3 regions of the Streptomyces sp. NPDC029151 genome follow, and region 1 is predicted to be linked to each of the others. Evidence: riboswitches for the same ligand, from Rfam matches in the RefSeq annotation. Region 1 holds a riboswitch; each other region holds the start of a gene.
What was found. A riboswitch is a leader RNA that binds a small molecule or an ion and turns the genes downstream of it on or off. The one in region 1 is predicted to bind S-adenosylmethionine.
Positions count from the first base shown of each region.

Region 2: it holds a riboswitch for S-adenosylmethionine, as region 1 does, so the genes downstream of both, ACZ4VF_RS09760 (aminotransferase class V-fold PLP-dependent enzyme) here and thrC (threonine synthase) in region 1, are expected to answer to the same signal.
Region 3: it holds a riboswitch for S-adenosylmethionine, as region 1 does, so the genes downstream of both, ACZ4VF_RS02165 (putative leader peptide) here and thrC (threonine synthase) in region 1, are expected to answer to the same signal.

Region 1 covers NZ_JBVHWQ010000006.1:441,005-447,285, reverse strand. Annotated here, with positions in the region: gene otsB (trehalose-phosphatase) at 1-660, shown strand, start outside; gene ACZ4VF_RS24405 (alpha,alpha-trehalose-phosphate synthase (UDP-forming)) at 648-2,087, opposite strand; gene ACZ4VF_RS24400 (glucosyl-3-phosphoglycerate synthase) at 2,162-3,106, opposite strand; SAM riboswitch class I at 3,263-3,406, shown strand; gene thrC (threonine synthase) at 3,425-4,708, shown strand; gene ACZ4VF_RS24390 (MoaD/ThiS family protein) at 4,857-5,132, shown strand; gene ACZ4VF_RS24385 (cold-shock protein) at 5,581-5,784, shown strand; gene groL (chaperonin GroEL) at 6,084-6,281, shown strand, end outside.
Region 2 covers NZ_JBVHWQ010000002.1:442,976-449,256, forward strand. Annotated here, with positions in the region: gene ACZ4VF_RS09755 (protein kinase domain-containing protein) at 1-919, opposite strand, end outside; gene ACZ4VF_RS09760 (aminotransferase class V-fold PLP-dependent enzyme) at 1,090-2,451, opposite strand; SAM riboswitch class IV at 2,585-2,701, opposite strand; gene trpD (anthranilate phosphoribosyltransferase) at 2,774-3,838, opposite strand; gene qcrB (cytochrome bc1 complex cytochrome b subunit) at 3,960-5,621, opposite strand; gene qcrA (cytochrome bc1 complex Rieske iron-sulfur subunit) at 5,618-6,281, opposite strand, start outside.
Region 3 covers NZ_JBVHWQ010000001.1:534,662-540,942, forward strand. Annotated here, with positions in the region: gene ACZ4VF_RS02150 (hypothetical protein) at 214-366, shown strand; gene ACZ4VF_RS02155 (vanadium-dependent haloperoxidase) at 435-1,697, opposite strand; gene ACZ4VF_RS02160 (putative leader peptide) at 1,757-1,831, opposite strand; SAM riboswitch class IV at 2,010-2,119, shown strand; gene ACZ4VF_RS02165 (putative leader peptide) at 2,186-2,269, shown strand; gene ACZ4VF_RS02170 (DUF1684 domain-containing protein) at 2,468-3,292, shown strand; gene ACZ4VF_RS02175 (LLM class flavin-dependent oxidoreductase) at 3,340-4,380, shown strand; gene ACZ4VF_RS02180 (hypothetical protein) at 4,872-5,129, shown strand; gene ACZ4VF_RS02185 (DUF5302 domain-containing protein) at 5,324-5,566, opposite strand; gene ACZ4VF_RS02190 (DEAD/DEAH box helicase) at 5,778-6,281, opposite strand, start outside.

The sequences.
Region 1 (6,281 bases):
CTCGCGCCCCGGGTGGCCTCCGTCGCCGTGATCACCGGCCGCCCGCCCGAGGTCGCGGTCCGCTACGGCGGCTTCGCCGACGCCCCCGGCCTGGAGCACCTCACCGTCCTCGGCCACTACGGCGCCGAACGCTGGGACGCGGCCACCGGCGAGGTCACCGCGCCGCCCCCGCACCCCGGAGTGGCCGCCGTCCGCGCCGAGCTGCCCGGGGTGCTCCGGCGCGCCGGCGCCGGCGAGGGCACGTGGATCGAGGAGAAGGGCCGGGCGCTCGCGGTGCACACCCGCCGTGCCGCCGACCCGCAGGCCGCGTTCGACGCCCTGCGCACCCCCCTCGCCGACCTCGCCGCCCGGCACGGCCTGATCGTGGAGCCCGGCCGCATGGTCCTGGAGCTGCGCCCGCCCGGCATGGACAAGGGCGTGGCCCTCCTCGACCACGCCCGCGCCCTGAAGGCCGGCAGCGTCGTCTACGCCGGCGACGACCTCGGCGACCTGCCCGCCTTCGCCGCCGTCGAGGAACTCCGCGCCGAGGGCACCCCCGGCCTGCTGGTGTGCAGCGGCAGCAGCGAGGTCACGGAACTGGCGGAACGCGCCGACCTGGTGGTGGACGGCCCGGAGGGGGTCGTGGACCTGCTCAGGACACTGGCCGCTCAGCTCGGCTGAGAGGTCAGCGCCTCCAGCTGGTCCAGGAACCACCGGGCCGGCGGCAGCGCGGTCGCCGCGGCCGCGAGCCGCTTCGAGCGCTCCGCCCGTTCGCCGGCCGGCAGGGTCAGCGCCTCGTGCAGGGCCCGGGCCGTCCCGTCGATGTCGTACGGATTCACCGTGAACGCGTCCTCGCCCAGCTCCTCGTAGGCCCCCGCCTCCCGCGACAGCACCAGCGCGCAGCCCGCGTCGGAGACGACCGGGACCTCCTTGGCGACCAGGTTCATGCCGTCGCGGATGGGGTTCACCAGGGCCACGTCGGCCAGCCGGTACGCGGCCAGGGAGCGGGCGAAGTCGTCCTTCACGTGCAGCACGACCGGCGTCCAGCCCGCCGTGCCGTACCGCTCGTTGATCTCGTCCGCGACCCGCCGCACCTCGGCGGTGTAGTCGCGGTACACGGCGAGGTCCTGCCGGGACGGGTAGGCGAAGGCCACGTGGACGACCTTCTCCCGCCACTCGGGGTGGTCCTCCAGCAGCTGCCGGTACGCCAGCAGCCCGCGCACGATGTTCTTGGATAGCTCGGTGCGGTCCACCCGGACGATCGTCCTGCGGCCCTCCCCGATCTCCTCCCGCAGCGCCGCCATCCGCTCGTCCACGTCCGGCCGGTGCGCCCGCTCGCGCAGGAAGTCGGCGTCCGCGCCGAGCCCGTGCACCCCGATCCGGGTGCCGGACGGGATGCCGGGCCCGAGCACCGCGTGACAGCAGTCGGTGAACGCGTCCGCCCACCGCCGGGTCAGGAACGCCGCCCGGTCGGCACCGAGGATCCCGCCGAGCAGCTCGGCCGCGATGTCGTCGGGCAGGACGCGGAAGTAGTCCGGCGGCGCCCACGGGGTGTGCGAGAAGTGGCCGATGCGCAGGTCGGGACGGAGCCGGCGGAGCATCCGGGGGGCGAGGGCCAGGTGGTAGTCCTGGATCAGCACCGCCGCGCCCTCGGCGGCCTCCTCCGCCAGCGCCTCGGCGAACGCCCGGTTGTAGGCCTCGTACGACCCCCACTGCCGGCGGAACTCCGCGTCGAAGACCGGCTCCAGCGGGGTCTGGTACAGCATGTGGTGGACGAACCACAGCACCGAGTTGGCGATCCCGTTGTACGCCTCGGCGTGCACGGTCGCGTCGATGTCGAGCATCCGCACCCGCTGCCCGCCGGTGTCCTCGGCCGGCAGCAGCCCGCCGTCCGCGCGCCGCACCGCCGCCCGGTCGCCGTCGCCGAGCGCGGCGCAGACCCAGACCGAGCCCGCGTCCGAGCCGATGGCGGACAGCCCCGAGACCAGGCCGCCGCCGCCCCGTCTGGCGTGCAGCGCACCGCCCTCGCCCACCTGATAGGAGACCGGGCCGCGATTCGACGCGACCAGCACCTGAGCCTTGTCACCAGCAGCACGCGTGAAAGCCATACGCCTCAACCTAGCCCGGCCCCCAAACCCTCAAACGTAGGGCTCGCCAGGCGGAAGGACCGTATACGGCACGTTCACGCCACCTTCCGTTCGGCGTACTCCGCGATCTCCACCATGGGCGGCCGTTCCTCGGTGTCCACCGAGTAGGTACGCGGCTCGAACCCGTCCTGCCCCCGCTCGAACTGGGTGAGGGAGGGCCGGACGAGGTGCCCGCGCGCGAGCCGCAGCTGGGCCGTGCGGTAGATCGCCGCCGCCATCCTCCCGAGTGCCTGCCCGTCCTGGTGCCGGTGCTTGCGCACGCCCACGTCGACCTGGGCCAGCGCGTCCAGGCCCACCAGGTGCAGCGCGTCGACCAGCATGCCCAGCTCCACGCCGTAGCCCACGGGGAACGGCAGCTGCTCCAGCAGGGAGCGGCGGGCCGCGTACTCGCCGCCCAGCGGCTGCACGAACCCGGCCAGCTGCGGCCAGTGCATGTTCAGCAGCGGACGGGCCATGAGCTCGGTGACCCGGCCGCCCTGCCCGGCACCGCCGGCGAGCGGGCGGTCGTACATGCCCTTGACCAGGTCGACGTCCGGGTCGGTGAGCAGCGGGCCGACGATCCCGGTGACGAAGTCGGAGGAGAACTCCCTCAGGTCCGCGTCGATGAAACAGACGATGTCCCCGCCGGTCACCAGCAGCGAGCGCCACAGCACCTCGCCCTTGCCGGGGACGGCGGGGATGCGCGGCAGGATGTCGTCGCGGTGCACGACCCGGGCGCCGGCGCGGGCGGCGACCTCGGAGGTGCGGTCGGTGGAGCCGGAGTCGACGACCACGACCTCGTCGACGAGCGGCACCCGCTCCACGAGGTCGTGCCGGATGACCGCGACGATGTCGCCGACGGTCTCCTCCTCGTTGAGGGCGGGCAGGACGACGCTGATCGTCTGGCCGGTGCGCTGCTTGGCGGCCAGCACCTGGTGCAGCGGGCGGTCGGCCACGGACCAGGAGCGGGTGCTCAGCCAGCGCTCGACTTCTTCCAGCACGGTCGGCGGCTCCTCACTGTCACGACCACACGCCACCGTGTGATCCATCTCGCGGTTCGGACGACTATCTCAACTGTCCTGGCCTTCGGTTACAGTCTTGAACAACGCCGATGACCATCGCATGTCGGGGGTCGGCCGGCGTTCACAACCGCATACCGCTCATCCAGAGGGGCAGAGGGACACGGCCCGATGAAGCCCCGGCAACCCTCCAGCCGATTCTCGTCTTTCACAGCGAGGCTCCCGGCTAGGGAAGGTGCCAAATCCGTCTCACGGCGAGATGCGTCGTGAGGAAGATGAGGAGAAAGGGCCTCGCCTCACATGGCTGTGCAGACAGTTGCAACCTCCAGCGAATCCACCGTCGACCTCGGCCCCGCCGCGGCACTGAGCTGTCGCGAGTGCGGCCACCGGGTGCCGCTCGGCCCGGTCTTCGCCTGCGAGGAGTGCTTCGGCCCGCTCGAGATCGCCTACGACTTCTCCGCCTACGACACCGAGGAACTGCGCCGTCGCATCGAGGCCGGTCCCGCGAACATCTGGCGGTACGCGCCGCTGCTGCCGGTGCCCGCGGACGTCGCCGGCAAGCCCAACCTGAACCCCGGCTGGACCAAGCTCGTCAAGGCCGACAACCTGGCGCGCGAGCTGGGCGTGACCGGCGGGCTCTACGTGAAGGACGACTCCGGCAACCCGACCCACTCCTTCAAGGACCGGGTCGTCGCCCAGGCCCTGGAGGCCGCCCGCGCCTTCGGCTTCACCACCCTCTCCTGCTCCTCCACCGGCAACCTGGCCGGTGCCGTCGGCGCCGCCGCCGCCCGGGCCGGCTTCCGCTCCTGCGTGTTCATCCCGCACGACCTGGAGCAGGGCAAGGTCGTCATGGCCGCGGTCTACGGCGGTGAGCTGGTCGGCATCGACGGCAACTACGACGACGTGAACCGCTTCTGCTCCGAGCTGATCGGCGACCCGGCCGGCGAGGGCTGGGGCTTCGTCAACGTCAACCTGCGGCCGTACTACGCGGAGGGCTCCAAGACCCTCGCGTACGAGATCGCCGAGCAGCTGGGCTGGCGCCTGCCCGACCAGCTGGTCGTCCCGATCGCCTCCGGCTCCCAGCTCACGAAGATCGACAAGGGGCTCCAGGAGCTGATCAGGCTGGGGCTGGTCGAGGACAGGCCCTACAAGATCTTCGGCGCGCAGGCCGAGGGCTGCTCCCCGGTGTCCACCGCCTTCAAGGCCGGCCACGACGTGGTCCGCCCGCAGAAGCCGGACACCATCGCCAAGTCCCTGGCCATCGGCAACCCGGCCGACGGTCCGTACGTCCTGGACATCGCCCGCCGCACCGGCGGTGCCGTGGAGGACGTGACGGACGCCGAGATCGTGGACGCCATCAAGCTGCTGGCCCGCACCGAGGGCGTCTTCGCGGAGACGGCCGGCGGGGTGACCGTCGGCGTCACCCGCAAGCTGCTCGAGGCGGGCCTGCTGGACCCGGCGAAGACCACGGTCGTCCTCAACACCGGCGACGGCCTGAAGACCCTGGACGCGGTGGCCGGGACCGGCCTGACCGCCACGATCCGCCCCACCCTGGACTCCTTCCGAGAGGCCGGCCTCGCATGACGGGCGCCGCGCCGGGAGGCCGCACACACCCCGCCGGCCGGTGGGGGCCGGTCGCGCCCGCGCGGCGGCAGCCGCACACTCGTCACAGCCCCGCCCCCCTGGGGCACCGCCCCGCCGCACCCGTGAACCCGACCGGAGGTCCGACCGCATGAGCGTGACCGTTCGCATCCCCACCATCCTGCGCACCTACACCGGCGGGCAGGCCGAGGTCGCCGCCGAGGGCGCGACGCTCGCCGAGGTCATCGCCGACCTGGAGAAGAACCACACGGGCATCGCCGCGCGCGTGCTGGACGACCAGGGCAAGCTGCGCCGCTTCGTGAACGTGTACGTCAACGACGACGACGTCCGTTTCGAGCAGGGCCTGGAGACGGTGACCCCGGACGGCGCCGGCGTGTCGATCATTCCGGCGGTCGCGGGCGGCTGAGCCGTCCATATGTCCGCTCATTACCTTCGGTAACGTCGATTACCGAGTGTCTGTCGGATTGCCCTCTCCGTGAGAGAAGCGGAGGGGGCAATTCTGTGTGATTGAGCGCGGTAGAGTTGGGGAACACGGCCGGGACCCCCGGGTCGCGGGCCCGGAAAACATGCCGCGCGCCCCGACAAGAAGTAGCCAAAGTGTGCGGGTTCTCTGTGGCTTTTGCGGCTTTTATGGAGCCCGACTTGCCCCGAATCCGGGTGAATTCTCCCCAGATTCCTGACCCCTCGCGTCCAGAATTCTCGTCCGATTGACCTGTTGCAGACGGCAGTTGGACAGATACATTCAGCCGCGGTCGACGCGTTCCGGCGCACGCCCCCGACCAATGGGGGGTGAGGTCTGACCCGGGTCCGCGAAGTGTGGATCTGTGCAAGGGCCAGTAATAGGGGAGTTAGGCATGGCTCAGGGCACCGTCAAGTGGTTCAACGCGGAGAAGGGGTACGGCTTCATCGCGGTCGACGGTGGTGCGGACGTCTTCGTCCACTACAGCGCCATTCAGATGGACGGCTACCGCACCCTGGAAGAGGGCCAGCGGGTCGAGTTCGAGATCTCGCAGGGCCAGAAGGGCCCGCAGGCCGACATGGTTCGCGTCACCGCCTGAACGTTTCTTGTCCGAAGGGCCCGCACCTCGCAGAGGGTGCGGGCCCTTCGCCGTACCCGGACGGCTCTGTTCGCGGGTGGCTGACGGGGACGCCGTACCCCGCCGGGCGCTTGCACTCGACCATGCCGAGTGCTAATCATTGGCGTTAGCACTCTGAAGGTGAGAGTGACAGCGAAGGACCGGGTCGGTGAGGCCCGCGGGCCGTGTGGTGCAAGGGATCACGAGGCCGGCGAGCCGTCCGTCGCGGGCGCGGGCGCGGTCCGAAGGAATCACCCCCAGTCCTGGAGGGACCACTTCACATGGCCAAGATCATCGCGTTCGACGAGGAGGCGCGGCGCGGCCTCGAGCGCGGCATGAACCAGCTCGCGGACGCCGTGAAGGTGACGCTCGGCCCCAAGGGCCGCAACGTCGTCCTCGAGAAGAAGTGGGGCGCCCCCACGATCACCAACGATGGTGTCTCCATCGCCAAGGAGATCGAGCTCGAGGACCCGTACGAG
Region 2 (6,281 bases), on a different contig from region 1:
CGGGGACGGGGGCCAGGTACTCCACTCCGCTGGGGCGGTCGTCGGTGGCCGGGCGGGGCCGCGCGGCGGGGCCGTACCAGTCGGGGCGGACGGCCGTGCGCAGCGTCTGCGGGGTGAAGCCGGCGCCCGCCACCACCTCGGCCGGCTCCGGGCGCTCCAGCGGGTCCTCGCGCAGACAGGCCGCCACCAGCGGACGGATGTCCTCCGGGACATGGGAGAGATCGACGTCACGGGTGAGGATGCGCAGCAGGACCACCGAGTCCTGCCCCTCGCCGAAGGGCTCCCGGCCGCCCGCCGCGTAGGCGAGGACCGCGCCGAGGGAGAAGACGTCGCTCGGCGGGCCGACCTGGCCCCCGTTGCGGATCTGCTCCGGGGAGACGTAGCCGACCGAGCCGACGACCGCGCCGGTGCGGGTCAGCGCGGTGGCCTCCAGGGCCCGTACGATCCCGAAGTCGATGACCCGGGGGCCGTCCGGGCCGAGCAGGATGTTCGACGGTTTCAGGTCCCGGTGGACCAGCCCCCTGGCGTGGATGGCGGCCAGCGCCTCGCCGAGCGCGGCGGCGAGGATCCGGACCGCGGGGCCGGGCAGCGCGCCGTGGTCCAGGACCGCGTCCCGCAGATTCGGGCCGGGCACGAACTCCGTGGCCATCCAGGGGCGTTCGGCCTCGGTGTCGGCGTCCACGACCCGTGCGGTGTACGTGCCCGCGCCGCCGACGGTCTGGGCGGCGCGGACCTCGTGGCGGAACCGGGCGCGGAAGGTGCGGTCCTCGGCGTGCTCGGCCCGCACCACCTTCACCGCGAGTCTGAGGCCCGTGCGTGACTCGGCGAGGTAGACCTCGCCCATGCCGCCGGCGCCGAGCCGGTGCGTGACGGTGTACGGGCCGATCTGGCGCGGGTCAGCTGCGCGCAGCGCGTGCACTCCGTGCTCCCCCCGGTCTAGCTGCTGCCAGGGGGAGTGTATGCGGCGCCCTCGGACCGGGGGGCGCCGCCCGGCCGTCCGCCGGGTCCGCGGGTACCGCGCGGGCGGGGCCGGCGTGGTGTCCCGCGCGTCCGGTGGCGCCCCGCGGGGCGCCGCCGCTCACGCCGGTCTCAGACCGCCGGGACGCAGCGGCCGTCCTCCGTGCGGTACCGCCACTTGGCGCCGTCCCGCACCAGTTCCCGCACCGCGTCGACGAAGCGCTCGACGTGTTCGTCGGGGGTGCCGGCGCCGAAGCTGACCCGGATGGCGTTGAGGGACTTCTCGCCGGGGGCCGCCTCGGGGGCGCCGCACTCGCCCTGGCTCTGGGGGTCGCTGCCGAGGAGGGTGCGGACCAGGGGGTGGGCGCAGAAGAGGCCGTCACGGACGCCGATGCCGTACTCGGCGGAGAGGGCGGCGGCGAAGTGGGAGCTGTTCCAGCCCTCGACGACGAAGGAGAGGACGCCGACCCGCGGGGCGTCGTCGCCGAAGAGGGAGAGGATCCGCACCCCGGGGACCTCGGCGAGGCCCTCGCGGACCACGCGGACGAGGTGCTGCTCGCGGGCGACCAGGGTGTCCCAGCCGGCCTCGGTCAGGGCCTTGCAGGCCGAGGCGATGGCGTAGGCGCCGATGACGTTCGGGGAGCCGGCCTCGTGGCGGGCCGCGGTGTCGTGCCACTCGACGGCCACTCCCCCGTCCTCGCGCCGGGTGACCTTGCGGCTGGCGCCGCCGCCCGCGAGGTACGGCTCGGCCGCCTGGAGCCAGTCGGCGCGGCCGGCCAGGACACCGGAGCCGAAGGGGGCGTACAGCTTGTGGCCGGAGAAGGCGATCCAGTCGACGTCGAGGTCGGTGACGGAGACCGGGTGGTGCGGGGCGAGCTGCGCGGCGTCCAGGACGATGCGGGCGCCGTGGGCGTGCGCGGCGGCAGCCAGTTCGCGCACCGGCCACAGCTCGCCGGTGACGTTGGAGGCGCCGGTGACGCAGACCAGGGCCGGGCCGTGGGGGTCGCGGTCGGCGAGGGCCCGCTCCAGGGTCTGAACGGCCTGCCGCGGAGTGCGCGGGGCGTCGAGGCAGGTCACCCGCGCGTCCCGCCAGGGCAGCAGGGACGCGTGGTGCTCGGTCTCGAAGACGAAGACCTCGCAGTCGGCCGGGACCGCCCGGGCGAGGAGGTTGAGGGAGTCCGTCGTGGAGCGGGTGAAGACGACCTGGTCGGTGGGCCGGCAGCCGAGGAAGTCGGCGACCGTGGTCCGCGCGTTCTCGAACAGGTCCGTGGAGAGCTGGGAGAGGTAGCCCGCGCCGCGGTGGACGCTGCCGTAGTACGGGGCGTACGCGGCGACGTCGTCCCAGACGCGCTGGAGCGCGGGGGCGCTGGCCGCGTAGTCCAGGGCGGCGTAGGTGACCTCGCCGCCGGTGACGAGCGGGACGGTGACATCTCGCCCCAGAACGGGCAGAGGGGTGCAAACGGTCTGGTCGGAGGCAGCGCTGGAGACGGACATGGCGGAACTCCCGTGAGACGAGGGGAAGACGAAGAAGAGAGAAAGGGTGTGCGGAGGCGGGGCTCTGCGGCCCTAACGCATTCGCTTGCTCACGGAAGACTCCTCGACGACCAGGATCCCTGGGTTCGTGAGGGATCCGCGCTTGCCGTGCACCTTGCTGTGCACGACCTGGTCTTCACCCGGGGCACCCCGCCACGGACGGAGGGTTGCCGGACAGTCGGCCGGGGCCTCATGACTGTCACTCATGACCTGGTACAGGAACGTACGCGATGTGATCGTCGTCCCGCAACCCGTGTCCGGATCGCGGGACGACGCCCGGGGCCTAGGCGTTGCTGACGGCCACCCAGCGGTCCAGGGTCCGCTTCGCGGCGCCCGAGTCGATCGACTCCGCGGCCTGCGCCATGCCGGCCCGCAGCTGCTCGGCGAGGGGCGCGTCCGTCGGCCGGAGGGCCACCAGGGCCGCCGCCGAGTTCAGCAGGACGGCGTCCCGTACGGCGCCCGTCTCGCCGTCCAGCAGCCGGCGGGCCACCTCCGCGTTGTAGGAGGCGTCGGCGCCGCGCAGGGCGTCCACCGGGACGAGGTCGAGGCCGACGTCCCGCGGGTCGAAGGTCTCCTCCGTCACCTTGCCGTCCCGGACCACCCAGACCCGGGAGGGGGCCGTGACGGTCAGCTCGTCCAGGCCGTCGTCGCCCCGGAACACCAGCGCGGAGTTGCCCCGCTCGGCGAGGACACCGGCGACGATCGGCGCCATCCGGGGGTCGGCCACCCCGACGGCCTGCGCCCGCACCTGGGCCGGGTTGGTGAGCGGGCCCAGCACGTTGAAGGTGGTCCGGATGCCCAACTGGGCCCGGGCCGGGGCCACATGGCGCAGCGACGGGTGGAACCGGACGGCGAAGCAGATGGTGATGCCGGCTTCCTCGGCGACCTCGGCGACCCGCTGCGGAGTCAGGTTGAGGTTGATCCCGAGCTTCTCCAGGACGTCGGAGGAGCCGGAGGCGGAGGACGCGGCGCGGTTGCCGTGCTTGACGACCTTCGTACCCGTGCCGGCGACGACGATCGAGGACATGGTGGAGATGTTCACCGTCTTGGCGCCGTCACCGCCGGTGCCGACGATGTCCACGGCCGGCCCGGGCACCTCGATGACGTTCGCGTGCGCGTACATGGTCCGCACGAGTCCGGTGATCTCCTGGACCGTCTCGCCCTTGGCCCGCAGCGCCACCATGAACGCGGCGATCTGCGCGTCGGTCGCCTCCCCGCGCATGATCACGTCCATCGCCCAGGCCGTGTCGTCGGCGGACAGGTCCCGGCCGTCCAGCAGACCGTTCAGCAGGGCGGGCCAGGAGCGGCCCGCCGCGGTGTCGCCTCCAGCGGGGGTCACAGCGCTCATCAGCCGCTCCTCGTACAGATTCCTGCTCCGTCGTGGACCACCCTATCCAGCCCCGGGCACGGGGAAGGGCCCCGTCCGGGTTACGGACGGGGCCCTTCGGCGTGGCGTGGCGACGCGGGGATCAGTGGTGGCCGTGGCCGCTCGTGATCTCCTTGTACTCCTCGACGGTCGGCTTCGGGATCTGGTTGTCCTCGCCGTAGTAGGCGTTGGAGAGCTTGACGCGCAGCTTCTCCGAGGCACCCACCTTGCGCTCGACACCGTTCTCGTCGACCGTCGGACCGATCTCGGCCGGCCGGTACTGCTCGTGCGCGGTGAGCGTGTGCAGCTGCTCCTGGCTGAGCGGCTCGTGCACCTCGATGAACTCACCGTGCGGCAGCCGCTTGATGATGCCGGTCTCGCGACCGTGCAGCACCTTGTCGCGGTCGCGGCGCTGCAGGCCGAGGCAGATCCGCTTGGTGACGATGAACGCGATGACCGGTCCGGCGAAGAAGGCGATCCGGACGAACCAGGTGACGGCGTTGATCGACAGGTGGAAGTGGGTGGCGAAGAGGTCGTTGCCACCGCCGACCAGGCCCACCATGTAGACCGTCACCCAGGCGACACCGAACGCGGTACGGGTCGGGGCGTTGCGCGGGCGGTCCAGGATGTGGTGCTCGCGCTTGTCGCCGGTGACCCAGGACTCGATGAACGGGTAGACCGCGATCGCCGCCAGGACGAGACCGAAGAGCACCAGCGGGATGAACACGCCCAGGACGAGCGTGTGACCCCAGAAGTTGATCTCCCAGCCCGGCATGTAGCGGACCAGACCCTCGGCGAAGCCCATGTACCAGTCGGGCTGGGCGCCGGTGGACACCTGGTCCGGACGGTAGGGGCCCATGGCCCAGATCGGGTTGATCTGCGCGACCGCCGCGATGGCCGCGATGACACCGAAGACCAGGAAGAAGAAGCCTCCGGCCTTGGCCATGTACACCGGCAGCAGCGGCATGCCGACGACGTTCTTCTCGGACTTCCCGGGACCCGCGAACTGCGTGTGCTTGTGGTAGAAGACCAGGATCAGGTGCGCCACCATCAGGCCGAGCATGATGCCCGGCAGCAGCAGGATGTGGATCGAGTAGAACCGGGCGACGAAGTCGTGGCCGGGGAACTCGCCGCCGAAGAGGAACATCGAGATGTACGTGCCGACGATCGGCATGGACAGGATCGCGCCCTCGGTGAAGCGGACACCGGTGCCGGAGAGCAGGTCGTCGGGGAGCGAGTAACCGGTGAAGCCGGTGAACATGCCGAGGACGAACAGCAGGAAGCCGAACAGCCAGTTGATCTCACGCGGCTTGCGGAACGCGCCAGTGAAGAACACGCGCATCATGTGCACGAACATGCCGGCGAGGAAGATCAGGGCGGCCCAGTGGTGGATCTGCCGGATGAGCAGACCGCCGCGCACGTCGAAGGAGATGTGCAGGGTCGAGCTGAACGCCTCGGACATCAGCTGTCCCTGGAGCGGGACGTAGCTGCCGTGGTACTCCACCTCGTTCATCGACGGGTGGAAGAACAGCGTCAGATAGACACCCGTCAGGATGATGATGATGAAGCTGTACATGCACACTTCGCCCAACATGAACGACCAGTGGTCGGGGAAGATCTTGCGCATGTTGGCCTTGGCGAGGGAGTAGATCCCGAGCCGGCCGTCGGCCCAGTCGGCGATGCGCTCGCCGGCCGGTGCCTTCCCGCGGGAGCGGCCCGCCGCGGCAGCGGCGGATGAAGGCGTTTCGTTCGGTGTAGTGCTCATCCGCGCTCCCAGAATGCAGGACCGACGGGCTCCTCGAAGTCGCCGAGCGCCTGGAGGTAACCCTCACTGTCCACGCCGATGCGCAGCTGCGGCAGGGCGTGGCCGGCGGGGCCGAAGATCACTCGGGCACCGTCGGAGAGGTCGAAGGTGGACTGGTGGCACGGGCACAGCACGTGGTGGGTCTGCTGCTCGTACAGCGAGATCGGGCAGCCCACGTGGGTGCAGATCTTCGAGTACGCGACGATGCCCTCGTGCGACCACGCCAGCTCGCGCTTGTCCTTGATGTTGCCCGGCTGGATCCGGACGATCATCAGGGCCGCCTTGGCGATCTCGTTCTGGAAGTCCTCGTCGTGCTCCTCCAGGCCGTCCGGCTTGGCGAAGGTGAGCGAGCCCACGGCGACGTCCTCGGGACGCAGCGGCTGGTTCGTGTTCATGTTGACCAGGCGCTTGCCCTTGGCCCACATGGTGTGGCGGAGCTTGGTCCCCGGTGCCGGGCCGAGACCGCCGAGCAGCATGACGCCGGACAGCGGCACGAAGGCCAGCGCGCCGAACATGGTGTTGCGGATCAGCTTGCGGCGGCCCAGCGCCGACTCCTTGGCGCCCTGGCGGAAGTCCGCGTGGACCTTCGCCCGGACCTCGGCGGGAGCCTCGATGGGGTGC
Region 3 (6,281 bases), on a different contig from region 1:
CTGTACACCGGCACGCGTCGGAGTCGATGACTGTGAGGAACGTCGCTCCACTCGGGCAAGCAGGCTCCGGACCTCGGCCGCCGACCTGACTGACGCGGCATCAGGGGCACGAACGCCGGCAGGTCACTTCCCGGCACACAACCGGCGCCGGCAGGTCCGGGCGGCGATCACCGGTGACACCCTGCTGGGCACCAGCCGGGTCCTGTTGACCTGATGTGTACGACGCGTACGGAGCCCCTGCACGAGACGGACGCGGGCGCTCTCCGTCCCAGCGCCCCCACCGCCCGCCTCGCGCCCACCGCCGAACGGGGGCCGCGCCGGCGCTTCGCGCTCGCCGTGGACGGCGCCGAACGCGCCGCACCGTGACCGGTCCACCAGCTCGTCGAGTAACGAGGTGCGGGTCGGGGCCGCCGGGTGGCCGCATCCCGGATCGTTCACGACACGCCGAACAGACGTTCCGCGTTGCGCAGCGCGTGCCCTGCCACCCGCTTGCCGAGGGCGAGGCCGGCCACGTCGGCCGAGCGGGTGTGGATGCCGGAGTAGACGCGGGCGTCCTCGTTGTCCTGGGACAGCTGACTCCAGGCCGTGTAGGTGCGCGTCACTCCGGGGGCGGTGGGGCTGGTCAGCTCGAACGGTGCGGTCCGCGGCCCGGTGAGCTCCGTGAGGATCGTTTCCGCCGCGCCCGCATAGGTGTTGTGGCCGCTGGGGTAGTCGGGGTGGGCCGGCGTGACGTGCAGCGGCGTCCAGTCGGGGTCGGGGTCGATCGTGCCGGCGCGGACGGCCGTGACGGGGCGCCAGCGCAGGTACGCGTACTTGGTGTCGGAGGTGGCGATCTGCGTGTCCACCAGGGCGATGTGGAACAGCGCCACCAGCGCGGCCCGTGCGGGGACGGAGCGTGGCGACCGGGCCAGGGCCACCCTCAGCGGTTCGGTGTACAGCGTCAGTGAGGAGCCCAGCCAGAAGGTGGCGGTCTCGGTCTGCAGCGCTGTGCGCACGGTGCTGTCCACGGCCCCGTACGCCCGCACCTCGGCCAGGTCGGCACGGTAGCGCGCGGAGTCCAGGGCGGGCGGTGCGGGCAGCCGGTACTGGTCGGGGCCGTCCAGCAGGAAGGGTCTCGCGAGCCGGTTGCCGTACTGTGCGGCGGGGGCATAGGCGGGCGGCGTCGGCTGCCACACGCCGGGAGCCGCGGGCGGCACGGTGAAGGGCGCGTTGACCGAGGCCGGGTCGAGACCGTCGCCCTCGCGGGAAGCGAGGGCCAGCCGTGCTTGGCGCGCACCGGCCGCCACACCCTTCGACTTGGCCGACCCGTCCGGGACGCGGTCCAGAGTGGTTCGCAACGCGGCGTCCAGGTCCTGGGCGCGGGACGGGACCAGGGCCAGCAAGGCGTCGTGTACGGCGGACGCCAGGGCCGCGTCCTGGAAGTCCCTCCGGTCGACGCCGGGCGGCACCTCGCGGGTGGCTCGGGCCGCCGCGAGCCAACTGATGGCCCAGGTACGGTTGTTGGTGATCTGGGTGGCGGCGCCGGCGGCCGCGATGGTGGCGGCCGTCAGGTCGTACCAGTCGAGCGCCACGGACGGGCGCGAGGTGCGTTCGCCCGCCACGGCAGCCGTGGCGGACGGGACGGTGACGAAGGCGGCCAGCAGGGCGGCCGAGCCCAGCGCCCTCAGGGCGGAGCGGCGGGTGGTGAGCGGGTGCACGGGTACTCCCTCGCGGATGTGCGGTGACTGCTGTTGACCGGGGCGCAGGTGAGGGACAGTCAGTTACACAGCGCGGCGGCGACACGCAGCAGATCAACGGCGCGCCGCCGGGTGAACCGCAGGGAGATCGGCATGCCGGGGACGCTATCCACGCCCCAATCCCCGGTCAACAGAAGGAGATCGCCTCCCTGACATTGCAATCACGGCTTCGCGTCCCCGCCATACGCCCGTTACCGAGTACCTGTCGGGACGAAGTGACGGCTCGTCTCTCGGCATTGACGGGCCGCGACGGCGATGGGTAGCTTTTCAACCGGCATCGAGTGTCAGCGTCAAGCCCTGGCTTGCTGACCGGCAACCCTCCGGCGCGGTGGGGTGCTCCAGGTGAAAGCCCGGCCGGGTCGCCGATCCGGCAAGCGCGTGGCGCCGTGGCAGGGGCCTGGGACAGAGGGGTGAGCGTGTTGTACAGCAGCGTCCCCGGTCCCTCCCTCGTGTGTGCGGCGGCTTTCTCCCGGTTCTCCCGCCGACGCCACATCGATCTGCAGCGCATCACCAGCTGTCTGTGTCATGGCTGACCGCGTCCCGCCGGCTGTCTGAGGACGTTCAGCGCTGTTCGACGCCCGCGGCGCTCTTCTGTCGTGCCCGCCCCGGCCCCACGAGGGCTTTCGTGTTCACCCACCTCCGCCACAGCGACATCCGCGAGCTGCTCGCGGTGGTCCCCGCGGCCGCCATGCCACGGCCGCATCCCCGCCGATGCAAGCAAGGGAGCCCGCATGACCGTTCACGACACCACCGCAGACCTGTCCGCCTTCACCCGCGACTGGCAGGAATGGCACACGAGGCAGGAAGCTGGACTCGCCGCCCCGCACGGGTTCCTCGCGATCACCGGGCTGCACTGGCTGGGTGAGGAGCCGCAGCGTCTCCCGGACGCTCCGGGCGCCTGGTCGACCGGGGCAGACGGGGTCGTCGTCATCCTCGACGACGGTGAGGAACTGGTCGTGGACGGCGCCCCCGTCCGCGGCGAGCACCGCTTCGGGGTGCTCCCGGAGCGCGGCGGAGTCAACGCGGTCTGGGGCGACGCCGTGATCGAGGTGGCCAAGCGCGGCGGACACGACATCGTCCGTCCCCGGCACCCGGACAACCCCTTGCGCACCGCCTTCACCGGCACGCCCGCCTATGCCCCGCATCCCCGCTGGACGGTGACCGGCCGCTACACGGCCTTCGACGAGCCACGACCGACGACCGTGGGCGCGGCGGTCGAGGGCCTCGAGCACGTGTACGACGCGCCGGGCCGGGTCGAGTTCGAACTGGACGGGCGGTCCCACGCCCTCACCGCGTTCCCCGGACACAGCCCGGGGAGTCTGCTGGTGCTGTTCACCGACGCGACGTCCGGGGTGACCACCTACGCCGCCAACCGGGCCCTCGCCTCGCCCCCGCCCGCCGCCGACGGCACGGTCGTCCTGGACTTCAACCGGGCGGCGAACCTGCCGTGCGCCTACACCGATCTGGCCACCTGCCCGCTGCCGCCGGCAGAGAACCGGCTGCCCGTGGCGATCGAGGCCGGGGAGAAGATCCCCCGTGAGCGGGGCGGCTCCTGAACACCTTGCGCCACCGAGGGGACCACGACGTAGAGGGCGGACACCGCATGAGCACACCCACGATCAGCTCGCTGGCCTTTCTCACCCCGGGCAACTTCGCCGATGACGACCCGTACACCGGCCTGGAGGAAACCCTGCGGCTGTTCGAGTACGGCGAACGGCTCGGCTTCGACGGTGCCTGGATCCGGCAACGCCATCTCGAACACGGTGTCGGCTCGGCCGCGGTGTTCCTCGCCGCCGCCGGCCAGCGCACCGAGCGGGTCGAACTGGGGACCGCGGTCATCCCGATCGGGTACGAGAACCCGTTCCGCCTCGCCGAGGACCTGGCGCTCGCCGACGTACTGTCCCGCGGCCGCCTGCAGGCCGGCTTCAGCACCGGCATGCCGCACGCCGAACTCCTCGGTGACCTGGTCCACGACGGGGACTGGCACAGCTTCGACCTGTCGTACGGCAGGATCGCCCGTGTCATCGACCACCTGCGCGGCGACTATCTCGGCGACCCCGACACGGTCATCCGGTCGCCGGGCAACACCCAGCGGCCGCGCCTGCAGCCGCACGCCCCCGGCCTGGTGGACCGGGTCTGGTACGGCGGGGGAAGTCTGCGCTCGATCCGCTGGGCCGCCGAGCACGGCCTGAACCTGCTCAGCGGCAACATCGTGACGGGTGAGGGCACCGACGACTTCACCACGGCCCAGCTCGCCCTGCTCTCCGAACACCGGCGGTTGATCACCGGCGACCGCTCTCCACGGGTGGCGTTGGGACGGGTGATCGTGCCGTTCGACAGCGCGGACGCGACGACCCGGGCCCGCTACCGTGAGTACGCGGCCAGTCGGCACGCACGCACCCTGGCGCCGCAGGGCCCGAAGCGCACCCTGTTCGCCCCGGACGTGGTGGGAACCTCGGACCAGATCCTGGAGCAGCTGACCGCTGACCCCGTGGTCGCGGCCGTCTCGGAGCTGCGCCTGGAGCTGCCCTACGAGTTCGAACGGGCCGACTACGAGCAGATCCTGCACGACGTACGGCACTCGATCGCGCCCGAGCTGGGCTGGCGGCCCGCCTCCGCGCTGCTGCACGAGGCGGGCCGATGAGCCCCGGTCCGCGGGAGCCGCCGTGAGGCATGGGATCCACACCCGGGAGCCGTTTCGCCGACGGCCACCGCTTCCGCCGATGCCGGGGCGTACGAGGTGCCGGTGTGCTGGGCGGCTGCCGGGGCAGTGCTGGACCGTGCTCCATGCGTCCCGACGAACGACACTGGGGTGCCACCTCTTCGGCCGCAGAGCGATCAGGTCGCTGCGGAAGCCTGCCTGCCCGACGCCCTCGGCATCGACCGCTGGGCCCTGATGGCCGGCCGCACCATGGACGGCATGCACGGAAACTGGTGCAGCGCTTGGACGCCGGCAGCTGTGCGGTGCCGGCGGACGCCATGAACACCCACCACACGGGCCGCGGTCGCGGCGGTACGCGTCGACGCTCGTGCCTTTGACGCGCGCGTCAGGGATTAGCGTCTGGGCGCCGACAGCCGGAGCGGTCCGGCCGGCACGGCCCACGCTCACCCTCGAATCCGTTCAGGAGCCCCGACATGGCCGCTGTCCTGCCTTCCACGACCCGCGAGATCCTGCTGGCCGACCTGCCCGGCGGGCTGCCGGGGCCCGAGCACCTCACGATCACGGGGAAGCCGGTCCCCGTTCCCGGTCCGGGACAAGTCGTCGTCCGGAACCGGTACTTCCTCGTGTTCCGGGGCTGCGCGCGCCCGGCGCCCCCGGTCGGGCTGTCCGAGGCAGGCACTGCGCCGGCGCCTGCCGACGACGAGTCCCGCGTCGGCGGCCGGAGGTGCTGACCGGCAATGGCAGTGCGGCGGCGCCATCGACCCGCGTCAGCCGCCATGGGGCCCGTCCGCGGGCGAGACCGCCGGCTACGCCCCGCCCGCGACCCGCGCATGGACATGCGCAGGCCGCGGGCCACGGCACCGGACGCGCGAGTGGGCGGCGCGCAGAGTGCCGGTGAGGCGGCCGGAGGGCGGAACCGGCCGGCTCAGCCGCCGCTCTTACGCCTGAACGATCGCTGGTTCGCAGCCGGTCCGTGCGCTGCACGCACCTTGGACGCATCCGGGTTGGCGGCGACGTCGGCCGCGTCCGCCTGCGCACCGCGCTTGCGCGCCAGGGCTTCACGGAACTTGCGCTTGAGGTCGTAGTTGCCGTCGCTGTCCGGCGACAGGGGGGACGTCTCGGGGACTGCCGGCTCCGAACCTTCCGTGATGACGGGCTCTTCAGTCATGGTGACCTCCTGGGTTCGGGGGTGGGCCAGCACAGCTTGTCATGCCGGGCGGGGTGCGGGACGCCGGCACCGTCGTCCAGCTCCGTTTTGGCGGGTTTCCCTGTCGCGGCCGAGGGCGTTCGTTTCGTGGAGGGCACACAGGACGGGCTCAGGCCCGGGCCGGGAGCTGTCGATCCCGCGGCCGGGAGAGGCGCTGACGGAACACCGGCTCTCAGCCGTTGCGACGTACGAGGGCGGCCTTGCGGGCCTCGGCGAGCTTGCGCGCCTCGCCGGCCTTCCGGGACTTTCCGCCGACACCGCGGGGAGTGCCCTTGCTGGTGCCGAGGCCGCGGAAGGGAGCGTTGCCGTTCTTGGGCCGGGGGACGGCGGGGCCGCCGTCGAGCGGGGTGCCGGAGGGAGCCTTGGCGCCGGTGATCCGGCTCAGTTCCGCCTCGCCCGAGCGCACCTTGGTGACGGTCGGCTCGATGCCGGCTTCGGCCAGCATGCGGCTCGTCTCGCGGCGCTGGCCCGCCAGCACGAGGGTGACCACGCTGCCGGACTCACCCGCGCGGGCGGTGCGGCCGGCCCGGTGCACGTAGTCCTTGGGGTCGGTGGGCGGGTCGACGTTGACGACGAGATCGAGGTCGTCGACGTGCAGGCCACGGGCCGCCACGTTGGTCGCCACTAGCACCGTGATCTGACCGTCCTTGAACTGCGCCAGGGTCCGCGTGCGCTG